One region of the Rhodococcus sp. NPDC004095 genome, then DNA from elsewhere that is predicted to be linked to it. Evidence: riboswitches for the same ligand, from Rfam matches in the RefSeq annotation. Region 1 holds a riboswitch; each other region holds the start of a gene.
What was found. Region 1 has a riboswitch for cobalamin ahead of ACWEPG_RS28175 (VWA domain-containing protein). Riboswitches for the same ligand answer to the same signal wherever they lie in the genome.
Positions count from the first base shown of each region.

Region 2: linked by a shared signal. The riboswitch ahead of ACWEPG_RS07745 (ABC transporter substrate-binding protein) and the one ahead of ACWEPG_RS28175 (VWA domain-containing protein) in region 1 are both predicted to bind cobalamin.
Region 3: linked by a shared signal. The riboswitch ahead of ACWEPG_RS04820 (cobaltochelatase subunit CobN) and the one ahead of ACWEPG_RS28175 (VWA domain-containing protein) in region 1 are both predicted to bind cobalamin.

Region 1 covers NZ_JBSGGS010000026.1:30,736-37,369, reverse strand. The annotation lists gene ACWEPG_RS28185 (cobyrinate a,c-diamide synthase) at 1-1,297, opposite strand, end outside; gene cobO (cob(I)yrinic acid a,c-diamide adenosyltransferase) at 1,291-1,905, opposite strand; gene ACWEPG_RS28175 (VWA domain-containing protein) at 2,054-3,991, opposite strand; adenosylcobalamin (AdoCbl) riboswitch at 4,000-4,161, opposite strand; gene mqo (malate dehydrogenase (quinone)) at 4,241-5,782, opposite strand; gene ACWEPG_RS28165 (alpha/beta hydrolase) at 5,902-6,634, shown strand, end outside.
Region 2 covers NZ_JBSGGS010000003.1:353,420-360,053, forward strand. The annotation lists gene ACWEPG_RS07730 (ABC transporter substrate-binding protein) at 1-246, shown strand, start outside; gene ACWEPG_RS07735 (FecCD family ABC transporter permease) at 363-1,355, shown strand; gene ACWEPG_RS07740 (ABC transporter ATP-binding protein) at 1,378-2,163, shown strand; gene ACWEPG_RS07745 (ABC transporter substrate-binding protein) at 2,180-3,235, opposite strand; cobalamin riboswitch at 3,294-3,435, opposite strand; gene ACWEPG_RS07750 (TetR/AcrR family transcriptional regulator) at 3,612-4,211, opposite strand; gene ACWEPG_RS07755 (multicopper oxidase family protein) at 4,358-6,304, shown strand; gene ACWEPG_RS07760 (MlaE family ABC transporter permease) at 6,312-6,634, shown strand, end outside.
Region 3 covers NZ_JBSGGS010000002.1:375,919-382,552, reverse strand. The annotation lists gene ACWEPG_RS04820 (cobaltochelatase subunit CobN) at 1-3,007, opposite strand, end outside; cobalamin riboswitch at 3,043-3,179, opposite strand; gene cobG (precorrin-3B synthase) at 3,189-4,346, shown strand; gene ACWEPG_RS04810 (precorrin-8X methylmutase) at 4,376-5,002, shown strand; gene cobJ (precorrin-3B C(17)-methyltransferase) at 5,002-6,537, shown strand; gene ACWEPG_RS04800 (hypothetical protein) at 6,564-6,634, opposite strand, start outside.

The DNA of each region.
Region 1 (6,634 bases):
CTCCCCCGCCGACGAAGCCCTCTCGGCTCGCGGCCCCGCCCGCGCGCCACCCCCATGCCGGCGCCCAGCCCTCGGCGGACTGCGCGGCGAGCGCGGTGCGGTGGAACTCGTGCCCGACGACCCGTTCCCCGGCCTCGAACAGCACCGACGACTCCAACGACACCGCATCCCGGTAGCCGAGCGTGAGCCTCGACCCGAAACCGGCCTCGACGTCGATCACCCGCGACATCGGGTGTCCGTCGAGCGCACGGGTCAGGTACAGCAGGCCCGCGCACTCGGCGTGGATCGGCATTCCGCGGCGGGCCGCCTCCCGCACCGCGGTCAGCAGCGCGGTGTTCGCCGCGAGCGCGGCCCCGTGTTCCTCCGGGAATCCGCCGGGCAGCACCAGCGCCGACGTCCCGGCAGGCAACGCGTCGCGGGCCGGATCGAACAGCTGCACCCGGGCACCGGCCGCCTCCAGCAGTTCGCGGTGTTCGGCGTACCCGAACGTGAATGCGGCGCCACCGGCGACCGCGACCACCGGTCCGCCCGCGACGGGCGACCCGACCTCCGCTTCCGGGTCCCAGGCCGGAGCGGTCACCGTCGCCGACGCCAACGCCCGCACGCCCTCCAGGTCGACGTGCCGGGCGATCAGCGCGGTCATCGCGTCCACCGCGGCGGTCGCGGCGCCGCCGTGCTCGACGGCGGTGACCAGCCCCAGGTGACGGGACGGCACCGCCAGCTCGGCGAGCCGCGGCACCACGCCGAGGACCGGGACACCGACCCTCTCGCACGCCTGCCGCAGCACCTGCTCGTGCCGGGGGCTGCCGACCCGGTTCAGGATCACCCCGCCGATCCGCACCGCGCGGTCGAACGTGGCGAACCCGTGCAGCACCGCGGCCAGGGACTGGCTGTGCCCGCGGGCGTCGACCACGAGGACCACCGGCGCTCCGAGCAGGCCGGCGACCTGCGCGGTGGACCCCTCAGCGGCACCTTCCGGGGCCGGGTCGGCGATCTTGCCGTCGAACAGGCCCATCACGCCCTCGACGACGGCGATGTCGCAGCCCGCGCTGCCGTGGCGGTAGAGCGGCCCGATCCGATCGGCACCGACGAGTACCGGGTCCAGGTTGCGTCCGACCCGGCCTGCGGCGAGACCGTGGTAGCCGGGGTCGATGTAGTCCGGGCCCACCTTGAACGGCGCCACCCGATCCCCCACCGCCCTCAGAGCGCCGATCAAACCCGTTGCGATGGTGGTCTTTCCGCTGCCCGACGCCGGCGCGGCGATGACGACGGCAGGCGCAACCGGCTCCGTCACCACTCGATGCCCCGCTGCCCCTTGCGGCCGGCGTCCATCGGGTGCTTGACCTTCGTCATCTCGGTGACCAGGTCGGCGGCGTCGATCAGTGCCTGCGGCGCGTCCCGGCCCGTGATGACGACGTGCTGGGCGCCGGGCCGGTTGACCAGTACGTCGACCACCTCGTCCACGTCGATCCAGCCCCACTTGAGCGGGTAGGTGAACTCGTCGAGGACGTAGAACTTGTGTTCCTCGGCCGCGATTCGGCGCGCCACCTCTCGCCAACCGTCCAGCGCCACGCGGGCATGATCCTCGTCGTCACCCTTCTTGCGGGTCCACGACCAGCCGTCACCCATCTTGTTCCACTGCACCGGCCCACCGACCCCGGTGCTCTCGTGCAGGTCACCGAGGGCACGGAACGCGGCCTCCTCTCCGACCTTCCACTTCGCGGACTTGACGAACTGGAACACGGCGACGTCGAAACCCTGATTCCAGGCGCGCAGCGCCATCCCGAACGCGGCGGTGGACTTGCCCTTACCGGGGCCGGTGTGCACGGCCAGGACCGGGGCGTTGCGGCGCTGCCGAGTGGTCAGGCCGTCGTCGGGAATGTTCTCGGGGACACCCTTTGGCATACGGAATCTCCTCTACTGGAAGCGAAGTCGGGTCATGCGGCGGCCCGGGTGGGTGGCGGGATCAGGCGGCTGCACGGGTGGGTGGCGGGATCAGGCGGCGGCACGGGTGGGGGGCGGGATCAGGCGGCTGCACGGGTGGGGGGCGGGATCAGGCGGCGGCACGGACGACGCCGGCGACCTGTTCCGCGGACAGTTCGGCGAGCCGGATGCAGGCGCCGCGCAACGCCGTCGCGAGTTCCGCGGCCAGCCCGAGGCGCACCATCCCGGGTTCGCAGTCGACGACCACCGCGGCCACCGACACGTCCGCGAGCAACCCGGCCGCGACCTTCGCCCGCCGAACCGGATCGGCACCGCCGGTGGCGCGGCCGTCGGTCAGCGCGACGACCATCGCGCGGCGCTGCGGGTCACGCACCCGCTCCCGCAACACCACCTCACGGGCTTTCAGGAAGCCCTGCGCGAGTGGGGTTCTCCCACCCGTCCGCAGCGCGCGCAGGCGGCGCACCGCGACGTCGACCGAGGAGGTCGGCGGCAGCACGAGTTCCGCGGTCGCGCCGCGGACCGTGATCACCGCGACCTTGTCCCGCCGCTGGTAGGCGTCGCGCAGCAGCGACACCACCGCACCGGTGACCGCGGACAGCCGGTCCCGCGCGGCCATCGAACCGGACGCGTCGACGACGAACACGATCAGGTTGCCCTCGCGTCCCTCCTTGAGCGCACCGCGGATGTCGCCGGGCGCCAACAGCATCCGGCCGTCCCGGCGGCCACGGGCCACCTGGTGCTCGGCTGCGGCGAACAGGGTGCCGACCAGGTGCAGGCCCCGCCCGGGTTCGGTGGTGGCGCGCACGGTGCGACCGCGCGGTGACCGCGACCGCGAACGCCGGCCGGGGGCGCCCTCGCCGACTCCGGGGACGGTGAGAAGCCGAGTCCGGAACTGCGCGGACGGCGCCCCCACCGGGCGTTCGCCGGCCGTGCCGGGGCCGGGCGGGGCCGGGGCATCGGCCTGCGACGGGTCGGACGGGGCGGGGTCACCGCCGTCGGACTCGGGCTGCGGGGCGCCGCCGCCGGGACCGTCCGGGTCCGGGTCGGGTTCGGGATCGGGTTGCTGCCGGGCCTGCTCGTCGGCGTCACGCATCGCATCGTCGAGCTGCTGTGGGTCCAGGCCCGGTTCGTCGAACGGGTCGCGGCGACGACGGTGCGGCAGCGTGAGTTCGGCGGCGACCCGCACATCCTGCTCGGCGACCTCGGTCGCGCCGCGCCAGGCGGCGTGCGCGGTGGCGGTGCGCGCCAGGACCAGGTCGGCGCGCATACCGTCCACGTCGAAGGACGCGCACAGGGCCGCGATGCGGCGCAGTTCGGTGTCGGGCAGTGCGACCTCGGCCAGCGCGCCGCGTGCGGTGGCGATCCGGCCGGCGGTGTCTGCGTCGGCGGCGGCGTACCGGGCGGCGAACCCGGCCGGGTCGGCCTCGAAGTCGAGTCGGCGACGGATCACCTGCATGCGGACGTCGACGTCGCGGGAGGCGGCGACGTCCACGGCCAGACCGAACCGGTCCAGCAGCTGCGGGCGCAGCTCCCCCTCCTCCGGGTTCATGGTGCCGACCAGCACGAACTTCGCCGGATGGGAGTGCGAGACGCCGTCGCGTTCGACATGGACACGGCCCATCGCGGCGGCGTCGAGCAGCACGTCGACGAGGTGGTCGTGGAGGAGGTTGACCTCGTCGACGTAGAGCACGCCGTCGTGCGCGGCGGCCAGCAACCCGGGCTGGAACGCCCGCTCGCCGTCGCGCAGCACCTTCTCCAGGTCGAGGGACCCGACGACGCGGTCCTCCGTCGCACCGACCGGAAGCTCCACCAGGCGGGCCGGGGTGCCGGAGGACGTCGGGGGCAGCAGTGCGGCGAGGGCGCGGACCACCGTGGACTTGGCGGTGCCCTTCTCGCCGCGGACCAGCACGCCACCGATGCCGGGATGCACCGCGCACAGGGTCAACGCCAGACGCAGCTGGTCCTGGCCGACGATCGCACTGAACGGGAAGCCCGGCTCGGCAGCCGAACCCTGTTGCGGCACGGCGGCCGAATCATGTTGCGCCACGGCGACACTCCCCTCACTCCCCGGTCTCCACGCCGGGGGTCGGACGAAAGGTTCCGCCGCCGCGGCGATCTGACTTCGGACGCGCTCATGGGCCTGCGTCCGTCACAGTGGCGGGACCGTGCCTGATTCACACAGGACTTCCCCGCGGCGGAGAACATCGATGTTCGGTGCCGACTCTATCCGGTGAGACGACACCGGCCGCCACCTGGCCCGGACGGGCAGGTGACGGCCGGTTGGGGATCCGACGGATCAGGCCGAGGCGGCTGCGGCGACCTCGGCGGGCGCCTCCAGCTCGAGAGCCTTGTTGCTCCAGTCCCACACCTCGCGGAACAGGGACTCGTTGTCCGACAGCTTCAGGCCCAGTGACGGAACCATCTGCTTGAGCTGCGGCTCCCACGCGGTCCAGCGGTCACCGAAGCAGCGCTGCAGGACGTCGAGCATTGCGGGGACCGCGGTCGACGCACCGGGCGAGGCACCGAGCAGGCCCGCGATGGTGCCGTCGGCCGCGTTGATGACCGCGGTGCCGAACTCGAGCACGCCACCGTTGCCCTTCTTGCGGATCACCTGCACGCGCTGGCCCGCGGTGATCAGTTCCCAGTCGCCGCCGGTCGCGCGCGGCACGAACTCGCGAAGGGTCTCGATGCGGTCGTCGGCCGACTGCAGCAGCTCACCGATGAGGTACTTGGTCAGGCCAAGCTCGGTGACGCCGACGCCGAGCATGGACATCAGGTTGTTCGGCTTGATCGAGCCGGGCAGGTCGGTGACCTTGCCGTTCTTGAGGAACTTCGGGGACCAGCCTGCGTACGGGCCGAACAGCAGGCCCTTCTTGCCACCGATGACACGGGTGTCGAGGTGCGGGACCGACATCGGCGGCGCACCGACGGCGGCCTTGCCGTAGACCTTGGCGTTGTGCTGGTCGATGAGCTCGGGGTTGGTGCAGCGCAGGAACTCGCCGGAGACCGGGAAGCCACCGAAGCCCTTGGCCTCGGCGATGCCGGACTTCTGCAGCAGGTGCAGCGCTCCGCCGCCGGCGCCGACGAACACGAACTTCGCGTTCACGGTCTTCTTGTCGCCGGTCCGCTGGTTGACCACCTTGAGCGTCCAGCTGCCGTCGGACTGCTTGGTGATGTTGCGCACGTCGTGACCGAAGTACACGCTCCCGCCGGTCGCGCCGATGTTGCCGAGGAGCTGCTTGGTGAGGGCGCCGAAGTCGACGTCGGTGCCACCCTCGGTCCAGTTCAGGGCGACGGGGTCGGAGAAGTCACGACCCTTGGCCATCAGCGGCAGCCGCTTGGTGAACTCGTCCGGGCGCTCGGTGTACTCCATGCCCGCGAACAGCGGGTGGCCGGCGAGGGCGTCGTAGCGGGCCCGCAGGTACTTCACGTTCTCAGCCCCGTGCACGAAGCTCACGTGCGGGATCGGGTTGATGAACTCCTTGGGCTCGGTCAGGATGCCGGCCTCGATCGCGTACGACCAGAACTGGCGCGAGACCTGGAACTGCTCGTTGACGTTGACGGCCTTGGTGATGTCCACCGAGCCGTCCTTGTTCGCAGGCGTGTAGTTGAGCTCGCACAGCGCCGAGTGTCCGGTGCCGGCGTTGTTCCACGGGTCGCTGCTCTCGGCAGCGGCGGCGTCGAGTCGCTCGAACACGCTGATCGACCAGTCCGGCTGCAGCTGCCGGAGGAGCGCTCCGAGCGTGGCACTCATGATGCCCGCACCCACGAGAACTACATCGGTCTTGGTCTGTACCGCGGTGTTGTCTGACACTGGAGAATCGACTTCCTTGTCCATTGGCAGCGGCAGTCGCGCCGACTGCCCGCGCATAGGTTACCTGCGCGTATGAGCAGGGTTTACCTCGCCTCAATTGTGCGCCCCCGGCCGGTCACGAACGACCATTACGATTGTGATTTGTGACTACCTGGGTGCCGGACCTCCTCGGTGACGGCTACGAACAGACGACTCTGCCCCTCGGCGACGACCCCGACGGCGAGGGCGAGGTGGTCGCGACGCTGGTCCGGTACCGCCCGGCGGGCGCGACCCCACGGCGTCGCGCCGTGCTCTACCTGCACGGATTCACCGACTACTTCTTCCAGACGCACGTCGCCGAGCACTTCCACGACCGCGGCTACGACTTCTACGCACTCGATCTGCGCAAGTGCGGCCGGTCACGACGCCCGGACCAGACCCCGCATTTCGTGACGGATCTCGCACTGTACGACGCCGAGCTGGACTGGGCGCTGGAGACGGTCCGCGAGCAGACGCACGGCGGTTCGGTGTTGTTGACCGGGCACTCGACGGGCGGCCTGATCCTGCCGCTGTGGCTGGACCGGGTGAACCGCCGCCCCGGCGGCAGCACCGGCGCCGGCATCGCCGGCCTGATCCTCAACAGCCCGTGGTTCGACCTGCAGGGCCCGTCGTACGTGCGCAGCGCGGGCACGGTCGCGATCCGGACCGTCGGACGACTCAAGGACAGGCTCGAACTCAAGCAACCGCCGATCGACGTGTACGGCCGCACCCTGCACCGCAGTCACGGCGGCGAGTGGGACTACGACCTCGAGTGGAAGCCGTTGCGCGGCTTCGGGGTCACGTTCGGATGGCTGCGCGCGGTCCGGCGGGCGCAGGCCCATCTGCACCACGGGCTCG
Region 2 (6,634 bases), on a different contig from region 1:
GACCGCAACCCAACCGCGCTTGTCCTCGCCGACCTGAGCCGGCGCAGCATCGACGGCGACGCGCTGGACAGCAAGATCGCCTTCCTCGAATCGAACCCGGTGACCTCGCAGATGCCCGCGGTGCGGGACAGGCGGTACGTCATCGTCAACGGCGCCGACCTGAACCCGACCATCCGCACCGTCGACGGTGTGGAGAAGGTCGCTGCCGCACTGCAGCGGTGGAACCTGGCAGCGCCCCAGCAGTGAACGCCCCGGCTGTGAAACCCGCGGCGACCACCCCGGCCGGCGGCACCCGGCGTGCCGACGTACCCGGTTCGTCGGCAGGGTCACCTCGCACCGAGTCGCGACCGTTCCTCACCGCGGTGCTCGGCGGCGGCCTGATCCTGCTCGTCGCCTCGATCGCGGTCACGATCACGATCGGACCGGCGAACCTGTCGGTGCGGGACGTGTACGCGGTGGTGCTCGAGCATCTGGGTGTCGGCTCGTCGGGCCTGAGCCGACTGCAGGACGGCATCGTCTGGGATCTGCGACTCCCGCGGACACTTCTGGCAGCGGTGTGCGGGGCCGGGCTGGCCCTGTGCGGCGCGATCATGCAGTCGCTCCTGCGCAATCCACTCGCCGATCCGTTCGTCCTCGGCATCTCCTCCGGCGCGTCCACGGGTGCGGTGCTGGTGGCAGTGCTCGGCATCGGTGGCGGCGCCATCTCGCTGTCGATGGGTGCCTTCGCGGGCGCTGTGGTGGCGTTCGCCGCGGTGATCGCGCTCGCCGCGGGGGCCGGTGGTGGCACGGCGCGAGTGATCCTCGCCGGTGTCGCCGGTACCCAGCTCTTCTCCGCGCTGACCTCGTTCATCGTGATGTCCTCGGCGGACGCCGAGCAGACGCGCGGGGTGCTGTTCTGGCTGTTGGGTTCGCTCAGTGGGGCGGACTGGACCGATGTGCTGCTGTGTGGCGGTGTGACGGTGCTCGGCATCGTGATCTGCCTGGCGGTGGCCTCGTCACTGGATGCGCTGACCTTCGGCAACTCCGCGGCGATGTCGCTGGGCGTGTCGGTGCGCAAGATCCGGTTCCTCCTGCTCACGGTCACCGCGCTGATCACCGCGGCGCTCGTCAGTGCGGCCGGTGCGATCGGTTTCGTCGGTCTGGTGCTGCCGCACGCCGCGCGGTTCCTCGTCGGCCCGCGCCACAGCCGCCTGCTCCCGGCGACCGCGCTGATCGGCGCGATCTTCATGGTGTGGGTGGACGCGGTCGCCCGCACCCTGTTCGCACCGCAGGAGATCCCGGTCGGTGTCGTCACCGCGCTGATCGGTGTCCCCGCGTTCGCGGTCATCCTGTTCCGGATGCGAAAAACCTCATGACACGCGAAGGACGGTGCCGCTGATGCCCCTGCACGCCAAGCACATCGGGTGGAGTCGGGGCGGAAATCTGGTCCTCGACGGGGTGACCGTCGAACCCGTCCCGGGCGAGACCATCGGGCTGCTCGGGCCGAACGGGTCCGGGAAGTCCTCGCTCCTCGGCGTTCTCGCCGGCGTCCACCGACCCGACTCCGGCCGGGTCCTTCTGGACGGCAGCGACATCCGGTCGATGCGGCGGCGCCAGATCGCCCGCCGGGTCGCCACCGTCGAGCAGCACGCCGACACCGAGGTCGACATCACCGTCGCCGATGTCGTTCGTCTCGGCCGGATCCCGCACCGTGGCGCGTTCGGCGGCGACGAGGCCGCGGACTCGACCGCGATCGAGTGGGCGTTGGCCCACACCGGTATGACCGAGCACGCGCATCGACGGTGGCACACCCTCTCCGGCGGCGAACGCCAGCGCATGCAGATCGCCCGCGCGCTCGCGCAGGAACCGGACGAGATCCTGCTCGACGAGCCGACGAATCACCTCGACATCGCGCACCAGCTCGACATCCTCGCGCTGGTCTCGGAGCTCCCGATGACCAGTTACATTGCGCTGCACGACCTGAACCTGGCCGCGATGTTCTGCGACCGGGTGGTGGTGCTGGCCCACGGGTCCGTCGTCGCTGCGGGCACACCCGCCGAGGTGGTCACCGAGGAACTCGTCGAGCACGTGTACCGGGTCCGGGCCACCGTCGCCCTCGACGACGGGGTTCCGTCGGTCAGCTACCGGCGCGCCACCCGGACTCCCGTCCCGGCCGCACCGTGACGGGAGTCCGGGTCGGTCACTGCCGTGTCGAATGCAACCCCGCAGCAAGTTTCTCCACCGCGTCGACCTCGCGGATTCCGGGGTCCAGTTCGGAGCCGGTGAGCACGACGTAGCGTCGTTCGCGCACGGCAGACAGCTCCTTCGTCACCGGATTCGATTCCAGGAAGGTGATCTTCGTATCCAATGAGTCGCCGTCGACCCGCTTGCGGCTGAGGTCGCCGAGCACCAGAACATCCGGGTCCCGGTCGGCGAGGGTCTCCCAATTCACCTCGGGCCAGTCGTCGCGAGCATCGGCGAACACGTTGACCGCTCCGGTCTCTTCAGCGAGAAGTCCCGGTGAGGAGCAGCATCCGGCCATGTAGGGCGCCTCGAGACCCGAGAACCAGAACGCGACGGTCGGCCCCGTGCCGTCCCGTGTCGCTTCACCGGCGACCGCGCGCGCGGCAGCCATACGCTCCTCGAGTTGCGCCACCAGCGCCGCTCCGCGATCGCGGACGTCGAAGATGGCGGCCAGCTCGCGGATCTCCCGGTAGAGCGTGTCGATCGCCAGCGGCGCGTCTCTGGTGACGGTCTCGCCACTGACCGTGGAATCGACACACACGGACGGCGACTGGTAGGTCGGCACTCCGAGCTGGGCGAAACGGGCACGATCGGCGACGACCGCCGATGTGAAAGTGTGCGCGCTGGCCGAGGTCACCAGATCTGGCTCGGTGGCCAGCACCGTCTCGAGCGACGGATCGTTGTCGGCCAGCCGGGGCACCCGCTGGTTGTCGGCCTCGAGACCGGGCAGAACCGGGTCGAACCAGGTCGACGTGCCGACCATCCGATCCGCGAGACCAAGGGAGAGAAGGATTTCCGTCGAACTCTGATACAGCGACACCGCTCGCTTCGGGGGCGCCTCGAACACGACCTGCTCCCCGCAGTTGTCGATCGTCAACGGGTACGCGGTTGCGCCCACGGCGTCGATCGGCCGGACGGAGTCGGTTTCACCATCGGATGGGCTGCTGCAGCCCGCGAGGAGGGCTGCGGAACATGCTGTGACCGCAAGGCGGCGAGCAAGATGGAGCACCATTGGGGCTTCCTTTTCGTTGAGGGCCCTTTCGCGGGGCCCGCCGAGACAATCCGGCATCGTCGGATGCCGCGCCGGCGAGCATTCGGACTCGGGATTTCTCCCTCACCGCTGCGCGTCAGTCCCGGATTCACACCGGATTCCCTCGCCAGGCCGCTCGACTCTAGCAAGCTGGATTGCCAACCGGACTCCGGTCAGAACATCGCGGCGAGGTTCACAGGTCAGGTCTTCGGCCTCGCATGCACCGGTGTCGTGGGCGCTATGCCCGGGAAGCGACCGCCAGTAGGTCCGTGTCGGTCCGCCACCTGTCGGCCAAGTCCTGCGCGGCGAAACCGGCCACGAGGCGCGGTCGGGTTGCGACAGACCCCTCGTCCGGTCGTCAGCCCCGAGCGGTGAGGAGCGCGAAGATGCGCCGCAGCTCGTCCACCGTCGGCTCGGGCAGGTGGTCGCGCGCGTGCAGGAATCCGACACCCGCGTAGACCAGCACCCCACTGCGCAGCCGGGCCTCCTCCGCGTCGAATCCCAGGTCGAGGAGAGCACTCTGGACGACGGCGAACACCTGGTTGTCCAGTCGGGCAACGGAATCGGCGACCTGTGCGTCGCTGCGCGCCCAGTCCCGGACCGCGACTTCGACCGCCCAGCCGCGCTGCGAGGTCAATTGCGCGGCCATCGCCTCGAGTCGTTGGTCGCCCGGGATCGACGTCGTCTCCTTGAGCGCCTGCAGTGTCTCGTTCTGGATCTCGCACCACCGGTCGGCCACCGCCTTCATCAGGTGGTCGATGTCGGTGAAGTGCCAGTAGAAGCTGCCCTTGGTGACGCCGAGCTCCTCGCACAGCCGGGTGATCTTCACCCCGGTGACACCTTCCCGGACCAGTAGGTCGAGGGCTGCCTCGATCCAGTCGTCGACGGACAGCCTGGCCTTGCCACCGGCGGCGCGGGCCGGCTTCTTCGCACCCGCCACGCCCTGTTTCGCCACCATCTCGCCTCTCTTCGAATGCCGTACTGCCATTCCAAGCTACGGCGCCCGCGGCCCGTTCACGAACCGTTCGGTGGGCAATCCCGGCACACCGCGCACGTGTGCGGCGAATCTCCACACAAACCCCGGCCCATACCATACAGTGCGGTATGGTCCTCGGTCCGAGGGAGCCGAGAGTCTCGACAAGGGGTGTCACCGTGCAGGGACGGGCAATTGGACGCCGAAGTGTGTTGCGCGCACTCGGAGTCGGCGGGGTCGCGTTCGGGCTGGGCGTGGCACGTCCGGTCGCGCAGGGGACGGCCCAGACCGACGGGTTCAAGAGCCCCCTGCTATTCCATTCACCGCCGACGACCCCGTTCCGTGCCGGCCTCGAACCATTGCCGACGGTGTCCGGTTCGAGGCTCCGAGTCGCCGCGGTCAACGCCTCCCATCGGTTCCACCCCGACCACGGCCCGGCCTCGACACTCGCCTACCGGGTCGACGACACCGCCGTCTCGTACCTGGGCCCGACGATCGAGGCGCACGTCGACCAACCCGTCGTGATGGAGGTGACCAACGAGATTCAGGGCCATCCGCTCGCCGCGGACCTCGACCTCAGCCTGCACGGCGTCTCGCACAGCTACCGGTCGTCCCCGCCGATCGTGCTGCACCTGCACGGCGGCGAGACGCCACCCGACAGCGACGGCCACGCCGAGCAACTGATCCATCCGGGCACCACGCTGACGCACCGGTTTCCGAATCACCAAGAGGCCGCGCACCTCTGGTATCACGATCACGCCATGGGCATCACCCGCGCCAACGTATACGCCGGTCTCGCCGGCACCTATTTCCTGCGCGACCGCTTCGACACCGGAACCGCCGACAATCCCCTGGGCCTACCCGCCGGCGAGTTCGAGATGCCGCTGATCCTGCAGGAGCGGATTCTCCGTGCCGACGGCGGCCTGAGCCTGCGGTCGACGCCCGTCGTCCCCTCCGGTTCGTGGGAAGGCGGTGCCGTCGGAGATCTCGGCCTGGTGAACGGGGCGGTGTGGCCGGACATTCCGGTGGCGCGCGGGCTGTACCGGTTTCGGGCGATCAACGGCTCGTCGTACAGCGTGTGGAACCTGCACTTCGACAACCACATGCGGTTCTGGGTGATCGGCAACGACGGCGGTCTGCTCGACGCACCGGTCCCCACGACGTCGATCCGCATGTCGCCGGGCGAGCGCTACGACCTGCTGGTCGACTTCTCCGATTTCGACGCGGGCGGTTCGGTGCACCTCTGCAACGACGAAGCACCCCCATTCCAGGCGGCGATGCTCGGCGAGGTCGCGATGCCGCTGTTCTGCCGCTTCACCGTCGGTTCGGAGCGCGGGTTCCGCGGACCCGTCCCGGCCACGCTGCGGGCGGGCGGACGCACACCCGATCCGCTGCCACCGCTGCCGACACCGTCCGTGATCCGGAACGTCTCGGTCAGCCAGCCGTACGCCTTGCGGATTCCTCCGGCGTACATGGCATTGAACAACCTTCGCTACACAGATCCCGACATCGAGATGCCCCGCGCAGGCACGGTTGAGCAGTGGAACATCGTCAACGTCACCGACGACCCCCACCCGATCCACCTGCACCTGGTGATGTTCCGCATCCTCGGCCGCGCGCCGCTGCGCACCGTGGAACTGCAGGCGACGAATCTCCAGCCGCCGTTGGGAATCCGCTGGACACCCGACCCGGAGCCGTACCTCGCGGGACCGATGCTGCCACCCGCGCCGTGGGAGGCGGGATGGAAGGACACGGTGCGGGTCGACCGCGGGACCGTCACCCGGATCCTGGTGCGTTTCCCGACGGCCGACGAGCTGGGCTTCGACCCGGACGCCTCCTTCCCGGCACCGTCGGCGCCTGCGCCGACGATGCAGGGGTCCTGGACGCCGATCCACAACGGGATCGATCACGGAACCGGGCACGGCGATCCCGTGGCCGACACCGAGAACGCCACCACCGAGCACGCGGACCACGCCTCCCACCCCGCGGGCGGTGATCTGCAGGGCTACATGTGGCACTGCCACATCCTCGATCACGAGGACCACGAAATGATGCTGCGGTACCGGGTGGTCACATGAGGTGCGCGTGACCACCCGCCCCGGAGCGGCCGCTGTCTCCGCGCTCGGCGAGTTCTACGCGCTGACCCTGGACACGGCGGCGGCCCTGTGGCGCACACCGTTCCAGTGGCGCGAATTCCTCGACCAGTGCTGGGCCGTGATCCGGGTGGCGCTGCTGCCGACGATCGTGATGTCGATCCCGTTCACGGTGCTGGTGGTGTTCACCCTGAACTCGTTGCTCACCGAGATCGGGGCGAGCGACCTGTCCGGCGCCGGCGCCGGGCTCGGCACGATCACCCAGATCGGTCCGCTGGTCACGGTTCTCGTGGTTGCGGGTGCCGCCGCGACGGC
Region 3 (6,634 bases), on a different contig from region 1:
CGGCGTCGCCGCGCCAGGACTTCGAGTCGATCAGCTGCAGCAGCCCGGCACCGTAGGTGCCCGGCTTGGACCCGAAGATGCGGGTGGTGGCGCGTCGCTCATCGCCGTGCTCGGCGAGATCCGCCTGCGCGTGGGCCCGGACGAAGTTCTGCTCGGCCGGTTCGTCGAGCGCCGAGACCATCCGGACGGCGTCGTCGAGGAGCGCCAGCACGTGCGGGAACGCGTCCCGGAAGAAGCCGGAGATCCGGACCGTCACGTCCACGCGGGGCCGGCCCAGTTCGGCGAGCTCGATCACCTCGAGCCGGGTGACACGGCGGGACGCCTCGTCCCACACCGGCCGGACGCCCAGCAGCGCAAGCACTTCGGCGATGTCGTCACCCGAGGTGCGCATCGCCGAGGTGCCCCACACGCTCAGACCCACCGACGTCGGGTACTCGCCGTGATCGGCGAGATAACGCGCGAGCAGCGACTCCGCCATCGCCTGCCCGGTCTCCCACGCCAGCCGGGACGGCACGGCCTTCGGGTCCACCGAGTAGAAGTTGCGGCCGGTGGGCAGCACGTTCACCAGTCCGCGCAGCGGCGAACCGCTGGGGCCCGGTTCGATGAACCGGCCGTCGAGCGCGCGCAGCACCTGGTCGATCTCACGACCGGTGCCGCGCAGCCGCGGCACCACCTCCGCGGCGGCGAACTCGAGCACCCGGACGACGTCGGCACCGTGCTCGGCACCGACCTCCTTGGCGGCGGCGGGATCCCAGCCCGACCGCTGCAGCGCGGCGACCAGGCCGTGGGCGAGTTCCTCGATCTGGTCGACTCGTCCGCGGGCCTCGTCACCGGCCTCGCTCAGACCGAGTGCCTCCCGCAGTCCGGGGACGGTTCGTTCGCCGCCCCACATCTGCTTCGCGCGCAGTACCGCGAGAACGAGTTCGACCTCGGCGGCCCCCACGGGCGCCTGCCCGAGCACGTGCAGCCCGTCGCGGATCTGCACGTCCTTGATCTCGCACAGCCAGCCGTCGACGTGCAGCAGCATGTCGTCGAACACGTCCTCCTCGGGGCGTTCGGCCAGGCCGAGGTCGTGGTCCATCTTCGCCGCCCGCATCAGCGTCCAGATCTGCTGGCGGATCGCGGGCAGCTTCGACGGGTCGAGGGCGGAGATGTTCGAGTGCTCGTCGAGCAGCTGCTCGAGCCGGGAGATGTCGCCGTACGACTCGGCGCGCGCCATCGGCGGGATCAGGTGATCGACCAGGGTGGCGTGCGCGCGGCGCTTGGCCTGGGTGCCCTCGCCCGGGTCGTTGACCAGGAACGGGTAGATCAGCGGCAGCTCGCCGAGCGCGGCGTCGGTGCCGCACGAGGCGGACATGCCCAGGGTCTTGCCGGGCAGCCACTCCAGGTTGCCGTGCTTGCCGAGATGCACGATCGCGTCCGCTTGGAAACCTCCGGCACCCGCATCAGCTGCGATCCACCGGTACGCCGCCAGGTAGTGGTGGCTCGGCGGCAGGTCGGGGTCGTGGTAGATCGCGACCGGGTTCTCCCCGAACCCGCGGGGCGGCTGCACCATCAGCACCACGTTGCCGACCCGCAGCGCCGCGATCACGATCTCGCCGTCCGGGTCGGACGTCCGGTCGACGTACAGTTCGCCGGGCGCCGCGCCCCAGTGCTCTTCGACGGCCTCGCGGAAGTCCGCGGGCAGAGTCGCGAACCAGTCGCGGTAACGGGCCGCGGAGATGCGAATCGGGTTGCCCTCCAACTGCTCCGCCGTCAACCAGTCCGGGTCCTGTCCGCCGGCCGCGATCAGTGCGTGGATCAGCGCGTCACCGTCACCGGCCGCGAGGCCGGGCAGCGCGTCCTCCCCGTCCGCCGGGCCGAGGTCGTATCCGGCCTCGCGCATCGCGGCCAGCAGCGCGATCGCGCTGGCCGGGGTGTCCAATCCGACGGCGTTGCCGATCCGGGCGTGCTTGGTCGGGTACGCCGACAGCATCAGCGCGATCCGCTTGTCCCGGTTGGGAACGTGCCGCAGCCGCGCATGCCGGACGGCGATCCCGGCCACCCGGGCGGCACGCTCGGCGTCCGGTACGTAGGTGGTCAGTCCGTCCTCGTCGATCTCCTTGAACGAGAACGGGACCGTGATGATCCGGCCGTCGAACTCGGGCACCGCGACCTGCGTCGCGACATCCATCGGGGACAGGCCGTCGTCGTTCGACTCCCACGCCTCCCGGCTGCCGGTCAGGCACAGGCCCTGCAGGATCGGCACGTCCAGCGCGGCGAGCGCGCTGACGTCCCACGACTCGTCGTCCTCCCCCGCGGACGCGCCCGCAGGCCTGCTGCCGCCGGCCGCGAGCACCGTCACGACCATCGCGTCGACGGCGCCCAGGACGTCGAGCAGTTCCGGTTCCGCGGTGCGCAGCGAGGCACAGAAGATCGGCAGGGCCCGGGCGCCGCGGTCCTCGATCGCGCGGCAGAGCGCCTCGACGTAGGCGGTGTTCCCGGCGAGATGCTGCGCGCGGTAGTAGAGCACCGCCACGGTCGGGTTCCGTGATGTCACATTGGGGGTCGTCAGGTGACCCGATGTGACATCAGGGAACCCGGGACGGTCGAGGTGTCCCCACGTCGGGGTGTGCGCCGGGGCCTCGAACCCGACGCCGGTCAGCAGCACCGTGTCCGAGAGGAACCCGTGCAGGTGCGCCAGGTTCGCCGCGCCGCCCTCGGCGAGATAGGTGTGTGCCTGCGCCGCCACCCCGGCAGGCACCGTGGACAGTTCCATCAGTTCCGCGTCTGGTGCGAGTTCGCCGCCGAGCACGACGGTGGGCTTCCCGGCGGCGAGGACCGCGTCCAGGCCCTCCTCCCAGGCCCGGCGGCCGCCGAGGATGCGGACGATCACCAGGTCGACGCCGTCGATCAGCCCGGGCACGTCGTCGACGAGCAGCCGCGCGGGGTTCGCCCACCGGTAGTCGGCGCCACTGGCTCGTGCACTGAGCAGGTCGGTGTCGGACGTCGACAGCAACAGGATCACAGGGCTGGCCTCCTCGGGGTTTCGCGCCCCACTCGGTTCGGTGGGCAGCGTCGGAGGGTCTGACTCCCCGGGAACACCCGGGTCACAGTGGCGCGACCGCACCGGATTTGCACCGGTTTCCTCACGAGCTGCCGCAATCGCCGCTGATGCTACCGGCACGGCCCCCGTAGGCTGGTGGGTGATGTCCGATACCGAATCCGCACCTGCCCGGTCCCGACCCGACGCCTGTCCAGGGGCTCTTCAGGTGCACGAGGCCGCCGACGGCGCCCTGTCCCGGGTCCGGCTGCCCGGCGGCGCGATCACCGCAGCTCAGTTGCAGGTCCTCGCGGACGCGTCCCGCGACCTCGGCAACGGGGAGCTCGAACTCACCTCCCGCGGCAACATCCAGCTCCGCGCGGTCGCCGACCCCGACGCGTTCGCGGGCCGGCTCCGTGAGTCGGGGTTGCTGCCGTCGCCTACCCACGAACGGGTGCGGAACATCCTCGCCACCCCGTTGTCCGGGCGGATCGGCGGACTCGTCGACGTCCGCGGCTGGGTGCGGGCGCTGGACGCCGGGCTGTGCGGGGACCCGCGCCTCGCGGACCTGCCGGGCCGGGTGCTCTTCACGCTCGACGACGGCCGCGGCGACGTCTCCGCGCTGAGCGCCGACCTCGGGCTCCATGCGGTTTCCCCGGACCAGGTGGCGCTGGTGCTCGCCGGCGCCGACCACGGGGTGCGGCTGCCCGCCGACGACGGGGTCGCGATGCTGCTGGACGCGGCGCGGGCGCTGCACGAGATCCGCGGCACGCGGTGGCGTCTGCACGAGATCGACGGCGGACCGCGGCTGCTGCTCGATCGGCTGGGCCTCGGGGCGACCGCCGAGCCGATCGCCTTGACCGGACCCGAGTCCGCGGGTCCGATCGGCTGGCTCGATCAGCCCGACGGCGGGGTCACCCTCGCCGCCGGCGTGCGGTTCGGGGTGCTGCCTGCGCGCCTGGCGGACTTCCTGGTCGCCGTGGAGGCACCGATCACGGTCACGTCGTGGCGGTCGATCCTGCTGCACGACCTCGACGAAGGGGTCGCCGAACAGGTCGTCCGCGTCCTCGCCCCGATGGGCCTGATCTTCGACGCGAACTCGACGTGGCTGCAGGTCAGCGCCTGCACGGGCAGGCCAGGCTGCGCGAAGTCCCTCGCGGACGTGCGGGGCGATGCGACCGACGCCGTCCAGTCCGGTCGACTTCCCGCGGAGGGCCGCCAGCACTGGTCCGGGTGTGAGCGGCGGTGCGGCCGGCCGCGTGGCGAGGTGACCGACGTCGTCGCCACCGGCGACGGCTACCGGGTGGACCCACCCGCACGCTGAGCGTGGATCGCCCCATATCGTGGGGAGCCATGACCGACTACATCCGCGACGGAGCCGAGATCTACCGTCAGTCCTTTGCCACGATCCGGGCCGAGGCCGACCTCACCCGGTTCCCCGCGGACGTCTCACAGGCCGTCGTGCGGATGATCCACGCCTGCGGTCAGGTCGACCTCGTCGACGACGTCGCGTTCACGCCCGGCGTGGTGTCCGCGGCCCGCGCCGCGCTCCGCAACGGGGCGTCGATCTTCTGTGACGCGACGATGGTGTCGTCGGGGGTGACGCGAAAGCGCCTGCCCGCCAGGAACGATGTCGTGTGCATGCTCGGCGATCCGCGGGTGCCGGTGATCGCCGACCGTCTCGGCAACACCCGCTCGGCGGCGGCGCTGGAATTGTGGGGGCCCAAGCTGGAAGGTGCGGTCGTCGCGATCGGCAACGCCCCCACCGCGCTGTTCCACCTACTCGACATGATCGACCAGGGCGCACCGAAGCCGGCGGCGATCATCGGCTGCCCGGTCGGATTCATCGGTGCCGCCGAGTCCAAGGAGGACCTGATCCTCCGCGCCGGCGACATCGAGTACATCGTGGTGCGGGGACGCCGTGGCGGCAGCGCGATCACCGCCGCCGCACTGAACGCGATCGCCAGCGAGGTCGAGTGATGGCGGGCAAACTCTTCGGCATCGGTCTCGGCCCCGGCGACCCGGAACTGGTCACCGTCAAGGCCGCGCGGATCATCGGCGAGGCCGACGTCATCGCGTTCCACAGCGCCCGTCACGGCCGCAGCATCTCCCGCGCCGTCGCCGCCCCGTACATGCGCGAGGGACAGCTCGAGGAGCACCTGGTCTACCCGGTGACCACCGAGACCGTCGACCATCCAGGCGGCTACCAGGGCGCGATCGACGACTTCTACGCGGAGGCGTCGGAGACCCTCGCCGCGCATCTCGCCGCGGGCCGGACGGTCGCCCTGCTCGCCGCCGGGGATCCGCTTTTCTACAGCTCCTACATGCACATGCACAAGCGACTGTGCGACCGCTTCGACGCCGAGGTGATCCCCGGCGTCACCTCCATCAGCGCGGCATCCGCGGCGCTCGGGGTGCCGTTGGTCGAACGGGACGAGGTGCTCACCGTGCTGCCCGGGACGCTGCCCGCCGAGGAGCTCACGAGGCGGCTGCGGGAAACCGACTCGGCCGCGATCCTGAAGCTCGGCCGCACCTTCCCCGCTGTGCGGCAGGCGCTGGCGGACTCCGGCCGCCTCGGCGAGGCCTCGTACGTCGAACGCGCCAGCACCGACAAGCAGCGGGTCCTGCGCGCCGCCGACGTCGACGAGTCGCAGGTGCCGTACTTCTCCATCGCCATCGTGCCCAGCCCGTCGAACAATCCTGCGGCGCAGCGTGACAGCGTGACCGGGGCGAGCGAAGCGACGGGGTGTGTGACCGGGGCGAGCGAAGCGACGGGGTGTGTCACGGTCGTCGGGCTGGGGCCCGGCGACGACGCGTGGACGACCCCCGAGGTGCGCGACGAACTTGCTCTGGCGACCGATGTCGTCGGCTACACCACCTATGTGAACCGGGTACCGGTGCGGCCCGGACAGAACCGGCACTCCAGCGACAACAAGGTCGAATCCGAGCGCGCCGCAATGGCTTTGGATCTCGCCAAGCGCGGGGCTCGCGTCGCCGTCGTGTCGTCGGGCGATCCCGGCGTGTTCGCGATGGCGGCCGCCGTGATCGAGATGGCCGCCGACGAGCAGTGGCGCGACGTGCCCGTGCGGGTCCTGCCCGGCATGACCGCCGCGAACGCCGTCGCCAGCCGCGTCGGCGCCCCACTCGGCCACGACTACGCGATGATCTCCCTCTCCGATCGGCTCAAGCCGTGGGACGTGGTGGCGCGGCGGATCTCCGCGGTCGCCGCCGCCGACATGGCGATGGCCGTCTACAACCCGGCGTCGAAGTCCCGGACCTGGCAGGTCGCGGCGATGAAGGACCTGTTGCTCGAACACCGCTCCCCCGATACCCCGGTGATCGTCGGCCGCGACGTCGCCGGGCCGGAGGAGAGCGTGCGGATCGTTCCGCTCGGCGACCTCGAGCCGTCCGAGGTGGACATGCGCACGCTGCTGATCGTCGGCTCTTCGCAGACGACGATCGTCGACTCCGGCGGTGAGCGGAAGGTGTTCACGCCGCGGCGCTACCCCGGCTGACCGGTACCCGCGCCGCCGACGCGGCGTCAGTGTTCGTCGTAGTGATCGCCGTGCTCGGCGTGCCGGTGGCCGTCGTGGATGTAGTCCACGTGGTCGC